DNA from 2 places in the Cytobacillus sp. FSL H8-0458 genome. Region 1 is predicted to be linked to the other one. Evidence: riboswitches for the same ligand, from Rfam matches in the RefSeq annotation. Region 1 holds a riboswitch; the other holds the start of a gene.

Region 1 (5,776 bases):
TCCGGTAGTGATGTGGCTGATGGAGGGCAGCCGGAAGGTTCTTCGCTGATATGATAATGTGTTTTGGAGAGGATGAGCGGGGGTCCGAACCCGGGGTAACTTCGGACAGACGGAGCGAAAATATTACAACTTTGAGTCTGAAGCCTGGGCAACTTCGGACTGAGAAAGAAGAAACGCAGTAGTTTGAGTCCGAACTTGGAGCAACTTCGGACAGAGGAAGCCGGAATATTCTACTTAGAGTCAGAAGCGAGGTGACTTCAGACAGAGAGAACGTGATTTTACCACTTAGAGTCCGAACCTGGGGGTAACCCTAGCTTATTTACTAAAAAACGCTTAAAACCCCAATCTATAACGATTGGGGCATCTTTCTACCACAAAAAACCGCCATGAGATGCTATCATGTGCCACTAAAATCAGTTTCTGTGCGGGTAAGCTCAATATTTGTGCGGAAAGCATTTGTCTAATTTCCGAACCACATCTGCTCCAGCCTAACGGGGATCCCGTTCCAGCCCAGTTTTCAAATTAATGACCTTAACCGGGTTCTCCGGTGCATCAACCGTTTTGCTCGCAGGGGCCGCATTACCGTTTTCCACCCAGTCAACTAGCAGGTCAAATGATTGATGAGCATAAGGCAGCAGAGGCTGAAGTTCTTGATCCGGATCGGTACCTGGGTTCCAGACAAGGCTGTCTACATGGTTGCCGTTCTCGATCATATACATTCTGTGCAGATCCTGCTTTCCGGCTTTCTTGACCAGCTCTTGATAGCCCTTGGCATGAATCTCCGGGAATATCAGCGAATCAAGGGAACCTGTGAAAGAAATCAAGGGCACATCAATATCTCCAGTATTGGCCACCGCCTTAATATTTTCCTTTACTTCCTTCGGCCGGGTCACATACTTATAATCTTCAAAAATAGAATCATAGGAACGATCTCTCACGCCATTAACGAAGTTCAGGTAATTGCTCCATTCCATCCGGCCGGGTGCTTCAGGATCAAAATGATCCCGATAGATATTCAGCGAAACAAACCAGTAAACCTGATCATGGTAGGCCCACAGTTTTTCCGACCCTTTTGGCAAGCCTGCTTTGTATAACTCTTTAACCGCTTTTTGCTGTTCTTTGCCGCTGCCATACAAAGCTTCCTCAGCATGATTCACAACAGTGGTCAGGGAACTGATCAAGTTTTCTTTTTTCTCCGTCCAGAGAACACCTTCCCAGTCGACTCCTCCATCAAACAGGCGGGGTTCGCCGGTTTTCTCCGGATCATCATTTTCAAGAGCATAGCGAACGACGTAGCCGCCATTGGAAATTCCCATTGCATATGTAGGAATCTTATGCTCTGCTGATACTAAATCACTCGCAGGATCAGAAGAGTCTGCCGGATCGATCAGCCCATCCGAATAATGGCTGGCTAAGTACTGCTGAGCAGCTTTCGTAATCTGGCGAAACCGCTGATGCCATTCTGCTACACTATCATCTTCATTGACTAAAGCATTTTTTACTTTTGCAAATGGATCATCCGAATTAGCCTCACCCTGGGTGCCTTTATCGATCGCAGCAAAAGCATATCCTTTTTCCAATACATAATCGCTGAAAAGCAGATCGGTCGACGTTTCATTTCGTGTCGCCGGGATTCCCGAAACTACCAGCCGGCCATTCCAGTGATCCGGAACCCTGATGACAAACTGGGCATCTTCAAAAACACCATTTACCTGAGTCCCCGTTACAGAAGCAGGCTTGTACATTTGATGCCATCCGGTTCCTTCTGCTGCATTTCCCCATAGATAAGGAGTCAGGCCGATATTGCCGTAAAGAGTTGCCTGCTGATATTGCAGGGGATTCTTTGTTGTGAGCCAGTTGTTGCCGGCGCCGTCAAAGTATTGTTCTGTTACTGTGTGCGCACCAGGTATGATCGCCTGGTTTTCCACAGCAGTTTGCTCCGCAAAACTACTTTCCGGAAAAAGTGAAAAGCTTAAAACAGAAGCCAAAGATAACGCAATCAGCTTATTTTTCAGATAAATCCATCCCTTCTTCATCATCTCTTACAGTTCTATTCTACTTTTACTAATTATGGGAATCATGGGTCTTAATGTTTAATTATTCGAATTTTCAGCATATTGAAGAGCAGAGCATTTAAAATTGTGATGCCAAACCGATACTAGTACTATAGACATATAAATAGAACAAGTTGGAAGCAAAGAGAATTCAAGGTAATTTGGGCGCTTGAATGAATTCGAGCTAGTAGCGCAACCGGCCAGCACTTACAGGGGAACAGTTCTTTTGTAAGGATATGTTCTGATAAACTTTTTTTGAAAAGAGGAAGAGCATGCTTACAACGTATCAGCCTAATCATGTTAAAAGCACACAGGTTCTAGAAAAAGAAGCTGTTTTGGCTGCAATTGAAAATTCTCTGGCGATGATTGAATTTGATGGGAATGGGAAAGTGCTCTGGGCAAATGAAAATTTTGCCCGCACTGTGAAATATCGGGCAGAAGAGATGCCAAATATGCTGCATAAGCAATTTTGCACCCCAGAATTTTCCGCCAGCAGGGAATACCAGGAGCTTTGGAAGAATCTGCGCAATGGCAAGAGCTTTCAGGAAAAGATCCAGCGTGTGACCAAACAGGGAAACCTTATTTGGCTCGAAGCTACATACACACCGGTCTTCGGGAATGACGGCAAGGTCGCTGGTGTCGTGAAGATTGCAACAGATATAACAGAACGGGAAACGAATACAGCACAGGTGGCATCCCAGCTGCAGGAAATGTCAGAAGCCCTTAGTGAGAAAGCAAAAGCTGGAATTGAGAGAAGTGAAGAGGCCGCTCAGGCAATAGGCAAGCTTGTTCTTGAGTCCAAAGGGAACCTGGAAATCCTGCATTCTCTCAAATCACAGGCACAATCCATCGGCAGCATCGTAAAAACGATCCGGGAAATAGCAGCCCAAACCAACCTGCTCGCCCTAAATGCAGCCATAGAAGCAGCACGTGCCGGCGAGCATGGCAGAGGCTTCAATGTCGTTGCCGGAGAAGTGCGAAAGCTCGCAAACCGGGTGCAGGACTCCATTCAGGAAGTCAACGCCCATATTGAAGGAATATCAAGTGAAATCAACAAAATCAGTGACGCCACCCTGCAATCGCAGTCAGGCATCTCTGAAAATCAGGTTCTTAATGAACAGGCGGTATCCGCATTTAAAGATATCGGGGAAGCAGCAAAAAAGCTGGATGAGCAGGCGAAAGGTTTTAAGGGTATTTTATAGGAAAACGTATAAAACGTTATGATGGGGCGGCTTTTATAGCAGCTCTTTTTTGGTTGATAGGAAAAATGGATGGCGGCGGAGAAATTCTATAGTATGCAGTAAGTTAAATGAAAAAGAGGTATCCATATGCCGTTTTATTATGAAGGGAATGTCTATATCCGCAGGAGTGAAACTGGTGAGAAGGTAATCTTTGAAGATCCGGCCGCTATAAATGAGAGTGTGGAATATATCAATAAACATAGCATTAAACATGTGGGTGTGTCAGATTTTGATTCTCCAGATGTTTATTTTTTGAATGAATGCCTGGGTATTGAACATTTGGATGTTTTTAATTCCTTTATAAAAGACATGAGCGGAATCTATAGCTTAAGGGACCTAAGGATTCTATCGATAAATGAAACAACCACTAGAAATGTTTTTAAAATAGGAGAACTTAAGAATCTGCAAGAAGTATACGGGAAACTGCCGAGTAAAACGGCGGGACTGAATGAATTAAGTAAGCTAACCAGAGCCCAGCTGTGGAGCTATAAGCCGAAAGCCAGGAATCTCACTGAATTTAGTGGGTTAACAAGCTTAAAAGAGCTTATTTTAACACAATCAAATATTGTCACACTTGAAGGAATCCAAGAGATAGCAAGCCTGCAAATGCTCCAGTTGAATTATCTTAGGAGTTTAAAAGATGTTAGTGCGCTTCGCAAAGTGAAGGCTCCGCTGAGTGATGTGGAGTTTGAGAGCTGCAAGGGGGTTGAAGATTTTTCGTCTATTGGTGAATTGATGCATTTGGAACAATTAAAGCTGATTAATTGTGGGGAGATACCCTCAATTCGTTTTACTGAAAATCTGCCTAAGATGAAGGCTCTCATCTTTCCCGATACGCATGTACAAGATGGCGATCTCTCTGTGTGTGAAAACATTGAGGAAGTGTATTACACCAAGCAGAAAATTAAGAATAGGGATGCAGAAAAGGATAAGAAATTTGGGGAACTGGCTCTGCCTGTAAATGAGTGGGAAAAGAGAATGGCAGATGGTGATGATCAGTTCACGAAAGAAAATATCAGGGCTGCCAATAAGGTTCTTGATTCGTTTATGAAAAACCTGACCCAAGATAGCGGATTGACGGAAAAAGAGATCAAGAAATATGTAAAACAAGTGACTCTAAAGCTGAACAAGCTAAATGAAAAGTATGATTACTTTATCGAAACACTTGAAAGAGAAGAGCTCTGTGAATACATTATGGAAGCTGCAGGCATAGCGGGTTTGGAGTTTGACGGGGACATCACAGAGGAATGGAGGGAACAGAGGAATGGAGGGAATGGTAATCGCTGTTTTTAATAGGAGGGTATAATCATGGAGATCCCAGAAGAAGCTGACCTAATATCGGTGTTTGAATCATTGCCGGGGAGAAAAGATGAGAAGGAGAATTTTTATTATGACACTTCATCTTTTATTTTTGAAAATGAAAATGAAGTGATGGAGGTCAGGCTATCTCCTTTTTATGATGAATTTATAATGGATGTAAGAGAAAAAAACTCTAATGAAGTTCTTTCCTATATGAAGCTGCTTTCTGTAAGGAAAATAGAAATTGCTGCGGATGAAAAGGAATATGCGATCATTCGATTGTTTCATGGTGAATCAGATTTATATGAAAACATTATAGAAATAACATTAAGGCCCAAGTTTAAGCTGATTTTTAAAGAGCAGTATCGGTGAGTTGAGCGTTTTTAAAGAATAATGAGAGCAGCTGATGGTATGAGAATTCAGGATAAAGACTTTACCCCGCAGTTAAAAATGAAGATTGAAGATATTGAACAGAAACTTAAAGAACAGGCTGAAAGACTCCAAAAAGAGCATAGAACTGCTTTTTCAAAGAAAGGCCTCAAACTGGAATCTGCCTTTGACCAAGAAGGCAATGATGTCTTTCATCCTGGATACAGTTCCTCCATTTCAGTAGGATTTACTGACAAGAACGGTGACCTCATAGACTTAAAGATTATTAAAATTTGGGAATGCGAACGCATATTTTTAGGCATGCCAGTCTTAAGAAAATTCCCTGGTTCCAAAGTGGCCGGAGAGCTCCTGGATGAATCGCCGGAAGAAATAAGAATAGAATTAAAGGAATATATGGATGAAATTTTAACAGAAGTGACTAATTAAGCGGATTGAATAGAATCAGGAGGATAGAATCTTATGACCAGTTTAGTATTAAAGCTGCCGAAGGAATTTGAAAAATATCGAACCGAATTAGAAAAAACAGCTAAACCGTTTGTCAGCATCCAAGCAGAAAGAGGGAAGACCACCTTTTTTGAAAGTAAGTTTGGAGGACATCCCTACCTTCCAAAGTTGAGCGATCACCCAAAGGATGAGCAGGGGAATTATATGAATCTATTTGCACAGATTAATTTCGAAGAAGTTCCCCACATTGAGCCGATGCCTGAAAGCGGGATTCTTCAATTCTATCTCTCGCCGGCTGATGATGTGTACGGGCTTGATTTTGATAACCCGACTGCTCAAAGAAACTTC
Region 2 (5,776 bases), on a different contig from region 1:
CAACTGAACAAGAAAGCAATAAGACCGAGGAGGCTGAAAAAGAAGCAGCTGAATCAGCAAAAGATAAACCTCAAGAGAATCCTGAGCAAAAACCAGCAGAAGAACCAAAAGAAGGGCAGAAAGTAGAACAGTCTAAAGTTGAAGAAAAGCCACAAGAGAAACCAATAGAAGAATCAAAGCCGGAAGATACCAAGGCTAAGGCATCAGAAGCTCCGGTTAATTCTGAAGAAAGCTCAAATGAGGCAGGTGAATAGCTTGAAAAAAGCATTGAAAATTATAAGCAACATTATAACAGCGGTACTATTCATTAATTTAATTTTAATGGCCTTTTTAGTGGTCTCCTCCAAAGCGTCAGGAGGAGAGCCGCAGGCCTTTGGATATCAGCTTAAGACAGTATTATCAGGCTCTATGGAGCCTACCTTCCAAACTGGGTCTGTTATTGCAGTAAAGCCGCTTAGCTCCAAAGAAAGCAAGGCTCTCAAGAAAGATGATGTCATTACATTCCAGGCTAGCGAAGAAAAATTAATTACTCACCGAGTAATCGGTGTCAGCAGCAGCGGAGATCATGTCATGTATGAAACAAAGGGAGATAACAACAAAACTGCAGACATGGAGCCTGTGCTATCTGAAAATGTAAGAGCTATTTATACTGGCTTCACCCTTCCTTATGTGGGATATTTTATAGATTTTGCTCAATCAAAAGAAGGTAGTGCTATTCTGCTTATTGGCCCAGGTTTACTACTTCTAGGGTATGCAGCATTCAGCATCTTCCAGGCTATAAGAGAAATTGATCCTAAAAGAAACAAAGCTGATTCAGAAGAAAAAACTGCTTAATTTGGTTGCACTCCCTGTAGAAATACAGGGGTCAATATATAAAATTATACATACCCAAAAAGGGGTAAGAGGAGGAAATTTATTATGAATCTTAAGAAAAAGTTAGGTATGGGAATTGCATCTGCAGCACTTGGTATTTCATTAGTTGGTGGGGGTACATTTGCATACTTCAGTGACACTGCAACAGCTGATGCAACATTTGCTGCTGGAACTTTAGATTTAAACGTAGACCCTACAACAATTATAAATGTAAATAATATTAAGCCCGGTGATACAATGCTTCGTTCATTTGACTTGGTTAATGGTGGTTCACTTGATATTGCTACAATAGATATGAGCACAAACTATACTGTAACGGATGCAAATAATAATAATAGCGAAGATTTTGGAAAATATATTCGTGTCAATTTCTTACTTAATGCTGATAAAGTTGACGTGCCTGTTTGGTCAACCACTCTTTCAGACCTAAAAACTATGAGTCCAGATGTTATCTCGGGTAATTTCTGGAGCGCTTACCTTGGAGAACGAGGAGGTAAGTTGGCGGCAGGAACTAGAGACAAACTTTATGTTCAATTCGAGTTTGTAGATAATGGCCAGGATCAAAATAAATTCCAAGGTGACTCTTTAAAACTTGAGTGGACATTTAACGGTAAGCAAGGCGCTGGTGTTGCAAGATAATAGTTTTTCAAAACAAAGGGGGGGAATTAAATTCCCGCCTTTTGTTAAATCTATTGTTGTGAGGGAATGCCATGAAAGTTAAAAGTCTGCTGGCAAAACCTATAAAAATATTTATTATTTATAGCTTTGTTATCTTAATTGTTTTTGGAAACGAAACTGCATTAGCAGTGGACAAAGATATTGATATTAATACGAACTTAGAGAACTCAAATAGGTACCTATTTCAGGTAGATAATTTAAAACCGGGCGATTGGATGCCCCGAAATATCACAATAAAAAATGATGGCAATCAAGATTTTAAATATACTTCTAACATTGGAAAATCAAAGTCTATTAAAGGACTTTTTGAGGAATTAGAGCTTGAGGTTAAAAAAGATACAAAGATGCTTTACGAAGGAAAACTTAAAGATTTTAAAGGTTTCTCTCCCAGAGAATTAGCGAAAGGGACAGAAGAAACTTTATTTTTCCAAGTAACATTGCCAGAGCATTTAGGAAATGAATTTCAAAACTCTGCTGCAGAGGTTGAAATCATTTTTCTTGCCGAGGCAACAGGTGAACAAGGAACCGGCAACGAGACTCCCGGATCAGGAGATAATAATAATTCTGGAGGGGGAACTAATAATTCACCACCATCCACAGATGCCACGGTAATTCCAGAGAAGGTTAATAAGCTCCCAAATACTGCAACTAATAATTACAATTTATTACTTATCGGTACATTATTTTTAGGTGCCGGAAGCGTAATTTTATTATGGCGTTATAGAAGGCTGCGGAGTGAAACTTAGATTAAGGCCTGAGGAACTGATTCTTTAAGGCCTTAATTTTTATTCGCGTTTAGAACTTATCTAAGCAGTTAATGAATATAATCAAAAAGCTACACATTAAGCGGTGAACTTATGAAAAAAATTCTGCAGTATCTTGCCTTCATTAATTTTTTGGATGGTCTCTTGACGTTCTTTGGAATGAAACTTTCACTGATTGAAGAAGTGAATCCAATTATGGATTTTCTCTATACGATAGAACCCCTATTATTTCTTTCTGTTAAAGCTGTTCTTTCATGCTTTTTAATCCTGCTGTCAACTTCGATTAATTTTCCGCCGCAAACTAAAGTAAAGGTAGTGGCAAAAGGTGCAGCATATCTTTATTCATTCATATTAGTATTTCATGTTTTATGGATTTATGAAGCTCTATCTTAATAACCGATAGAGTGAAATTACTATCCTTAGTCAAATGAGGAGGCTGAAAATGTATCGAAAGATCTGCCATAAATGCCACAAACCTTCATACAGCAGCAGTGAATTGGAAGGCTGGCTATGCCCGATTTGCCACACTGATTTAACGAATGAAATCTTCTTGGATGCTATGACTCTTGAACCAGTCCACACGACCTTTAAGAAATGCAAAATCCCGCACACCTATACAATAAAACAAGTCAGCAAAAACTACAGAAAAAGAATCGGACTTTCCTACTACTCCAAAAGGAGTTCGACCATAAATAACAACTTACTGTAAAAGATGAGGGGTTCAGGTAATCAAATACATAAAAAGTATTAGGATTATGTCGAAAAACAAATTAATTTAATATTAAAATAATTAATAAAAATTACAAAACCTGACAATGTTAGCAATATGGTCATAGTAGAATACATCTATGGAAAATATTTCTTTGAGTCGATAGGCGCAGAAAAAGGCAAACTCATTGAAAGATGGGGACGCAAAGTCGCGGGTCTAAGGTGTTGAAAAATACTACGATGGCTGGATTGCCTGGAATACGATACGTATCCTGGGGGGAAGAGTTTTGACAGAGCAAAATGTTAAGGTCGAAGGAATTGATTTGGAGTGGCTGCAGTTAATTATGGAAGCAAGAAACTTAGGATTGCAAAAGGAAGAAATTAGAGAGTTTTTACATAATAACAGAGCCAAAGAGGTTCTGATCGAAGCTTAATATCCGGTATGGCTAAGTATTTCTGTTAGAGACATCTCTATATGGAAATGCTTTTTATTTTGCCAAAAAAATAAGCCTGTGCATTCAGGCTCATTGCAATTATGATTTTTGTCCGCTTCTCCATTTATTAAAATCCAAAAACTCCCGAAACTGTTCCTTTGAAACACCAGACTCCATCGCTTCTTTCACAATTTTCATCCATTCGGAATCTAGGTCATCCTTGTTAATCTGCTCATGGATCAGATGGTCAACGGGAACATTCAGAACACCCGCGATTTTTTCAAGGAATTGAATAGAAGGGTTGGTTTGCAGGTTGCGCTCAAGTGAGCTTAAGTATGATTTTGCGACACCGGCCTGGTCCGCAAGCTCGGATAAGGACATTTTCTTTTCCTGGCGAAGTTTTTTTACACGATCACCGATCATCGTATACCACACACCTTATTTTGTATGTAATAGGATTTTATCATAATGAGTTCCATATTAAGAACGTTTTGTTCAATATTATTATCATCATACCACAGTGTCAACCGATTTAAATAGTTAGTTATCTGTGTTTTATAAAAATATATCTTTTGTCGCTCTCAAAAAGTAATGCTCCGCGTCATAAGACGGGAGCATTTTGCTTCTCAATTATTTGAATAATTTGCTGTGCAGCTGTTTCCACATTATCAGCATTCACATGGTGGAATTCGCCCTCATAGTCATGCTGTTTAAAAGCATAGCGCGGATCGTAATAGTATTCTAATAAAAGCTTGATAAATAGTTCGTAGTTCTCCGTTTGAGCTGATTCATCAAGCTGCTCGCGGATTTCAGTATCTTTCAGACGTTTTTTAATAAAAACGAGGCTTTCATCCACTTTTGGCTTGAACCATTCTTCTTTTTGATATGGTTCCACATAGTCCCTCAGAATACGCTGGACACGGGATTCGATGCTTGCAAACATATCAATGTGGATTGCGGTTTTTTTAGTATCCAGCAGCTCATCCGGCTGAACCACCTTGCCAATCCGCTTACTCTCGGCTTCCATAATAATATAAGGGTAGCCTTTAACCTCAGAAAGGGCTTGATACAATAGTGCATCAAATGTTTTTTGTGTGCTGCCGTACCCCATGCCAAAGGAACCGAAAATCGATCCGCGGTGTCCCGCCATTTCTTCCAGGTCAATAACAGGATAGCCTTTTTCGCTTAACACCTTCAGAACATCCGTTTTCCCGACGCCGGTCATTCCGTGCAGAACAACTGCTTTTTCAGGAATCAGGCTTGCTGTGTTTTCCAGAATATATTGACGGTAAGCTCTGTATCCTCCAATTAAACGAGGGATCGAAACACCGGCATATGTGATAAATGTAGTAACCGCTTTGCTGCGCATGCCGCCGCGCCAGCAGTAAATGACAGGCTGAAGGCCATCATTTTTCAGGTCTCTGATTTTCTGCATCATGGACGGAATTTTAGGTGAAACGATTTCCATCGCTCTCCATTTCGCTGCATCAGATCCTTCTTTCTTATATAGTGTTCCGATTTCCACACGCTCTTCATTGGTGAAAAGCGGCACATTGACAGCACCGGGAATGCTGCACTCCTCAAATTCGATTGGAGACCTGACATCGACCGGAACTGCGTTGTCCATTTGGATATATTGTTCGACTGCTATTTCTCTCATTTTATTGCCTCCAAAATTAAAGTGAAACTCCAATCAGTGGGGGTTTTCCCGCTAGTTGGTTAGTTGAACTAATCGAGCCTTTACGGGCAGTTTGGGCCCCGTTAATTCACCTTTGAATTTTACTGCAGTTTCTAGTGGGGATCTTACTGCCCGTTAGACTGTGGTATTGCTATATATAGCCCTAAGGGTACGTTAATTGATTTTACTCTCACTATTATACAGGATTTTGAAAATATAGGTGTCTATCACAATCATACTCCTATTTTTAAAAGTTTGTTCTTATAATTTTTTCCAGACTTTGTAATATCAGCATATCCATTGGTTTTGCTTTTTAAAAAGGAGGTTAAATAAAAGGCAAAGGTGGTGGAAACATGTCCTTGAATACAGAGGTTGCAATTGTGGGCGGTGGGATTGGCGGTTTGACGCTGGGATTGAAGCTGGCTCAAGCCAATATTGATGTCATCGTAATGGAGAAGCTGGATGCCCCATCTTCCGTTTATAAGGGGGAACTCCTGCAGCCGAAGAGCCTGAAAATTTTTGAGGAGCTGGATGTACTGCGTGAAATCCTTGATAACGGCTTTTCATTTTCCCGAATTGCGTTTGAGGAAGGGGAAAAAGAGTTTGCCATGGATTACAGCATTCTGCCGGGAGATTATGAT

Evidence for each region. Region 1 has a riboswitch for cyclic di-GMP ahead of NYE23_RS23685 (methyl-accepting chemotaxis protein). Riboswitches for the same ligand answer to the same signal wherever they lie in the genome.
Region 2: linked by a shared signal. The riboswitch ahead of NYE23_RS15895 (anti-repressor SinI family protein) and the one ahead of NYE23_RS23685 (methyl-accepting chemotaxis protein) in region 1 are both predicted to bind cyclic di-GMP.

The regions. Positions count from the first base shown of each region.
Region 1 covers NZ_JBBOBR010000002.1:501,864-507,639, reverse strand. The annotation lists gene NYE23_RS23695 (MFS transporter) at 1-49, shown strand, start outside; gene NYE23_RS23690 (alpha/beta hydrolase) at 489-2,015, opposite strand; cyclic di-GMP riboswitch class II at 2,182-2,265, shown strand; gene NYE23_RS23685 (methyl-accepting chemotaxis protein) at 2,327-3,256, shown strand; gene NYE23_RS25310 (hypothetical protein) at 3,383-4,588, shown strand; gene NYE23_RS23675 (hypothetical protein) at 4,604-4,966, shown strand; gene NYE23_RS23670 (hypothetical protein) at 5,006-5,410, shown strand; gene NYE23_RS23665 (YwqG family protein) at 5,444-5,776, shown strand, end outside.
Region 2 covers NZ_JBBOBR010000001.1:3,237,099-3,242,874, reverse strand. The annotation lists gene tapA (amyloid fiber anchoring/assembly protein TapA) at 1-254, shown strand, start outside; gene sipW (signal peptidase I SipW) at 256-834, shown strand; gene NYE23_RS15915 (CalY family protein) at 919-1,512, shown strand; gene NYE23_RS15910 (LPXTG cell wall anchor domain-containing protein) at 1,584-2,297, shown strand; gene NYE23_RS15905 (DUF5658 family protein) at 2,409-2,708, shown strand; gene NYE23_RS15900 (hypothetical protein) at 2,758-3,024, shown strand; cyclic di-GMP riboswitch class I at 3,192-3,280, shown strand; gene NYE23_RS15895 (anti-repressor SinI family protein) at 3,311-3,457, shown strand; gene NYE23_RS15890 (helix-turn-helix domain-containing protein) at 3,557-3,880, opposite strand; gene mnmH (tRNA 2-selenouridine(34) synthase MnmH) at 4,059-5,117, opposite strand; gene NYE23_RS15880 (NAD(P)/FAD-dependent oxidoreductase) at 5,489-5,776, shown strand, end outside.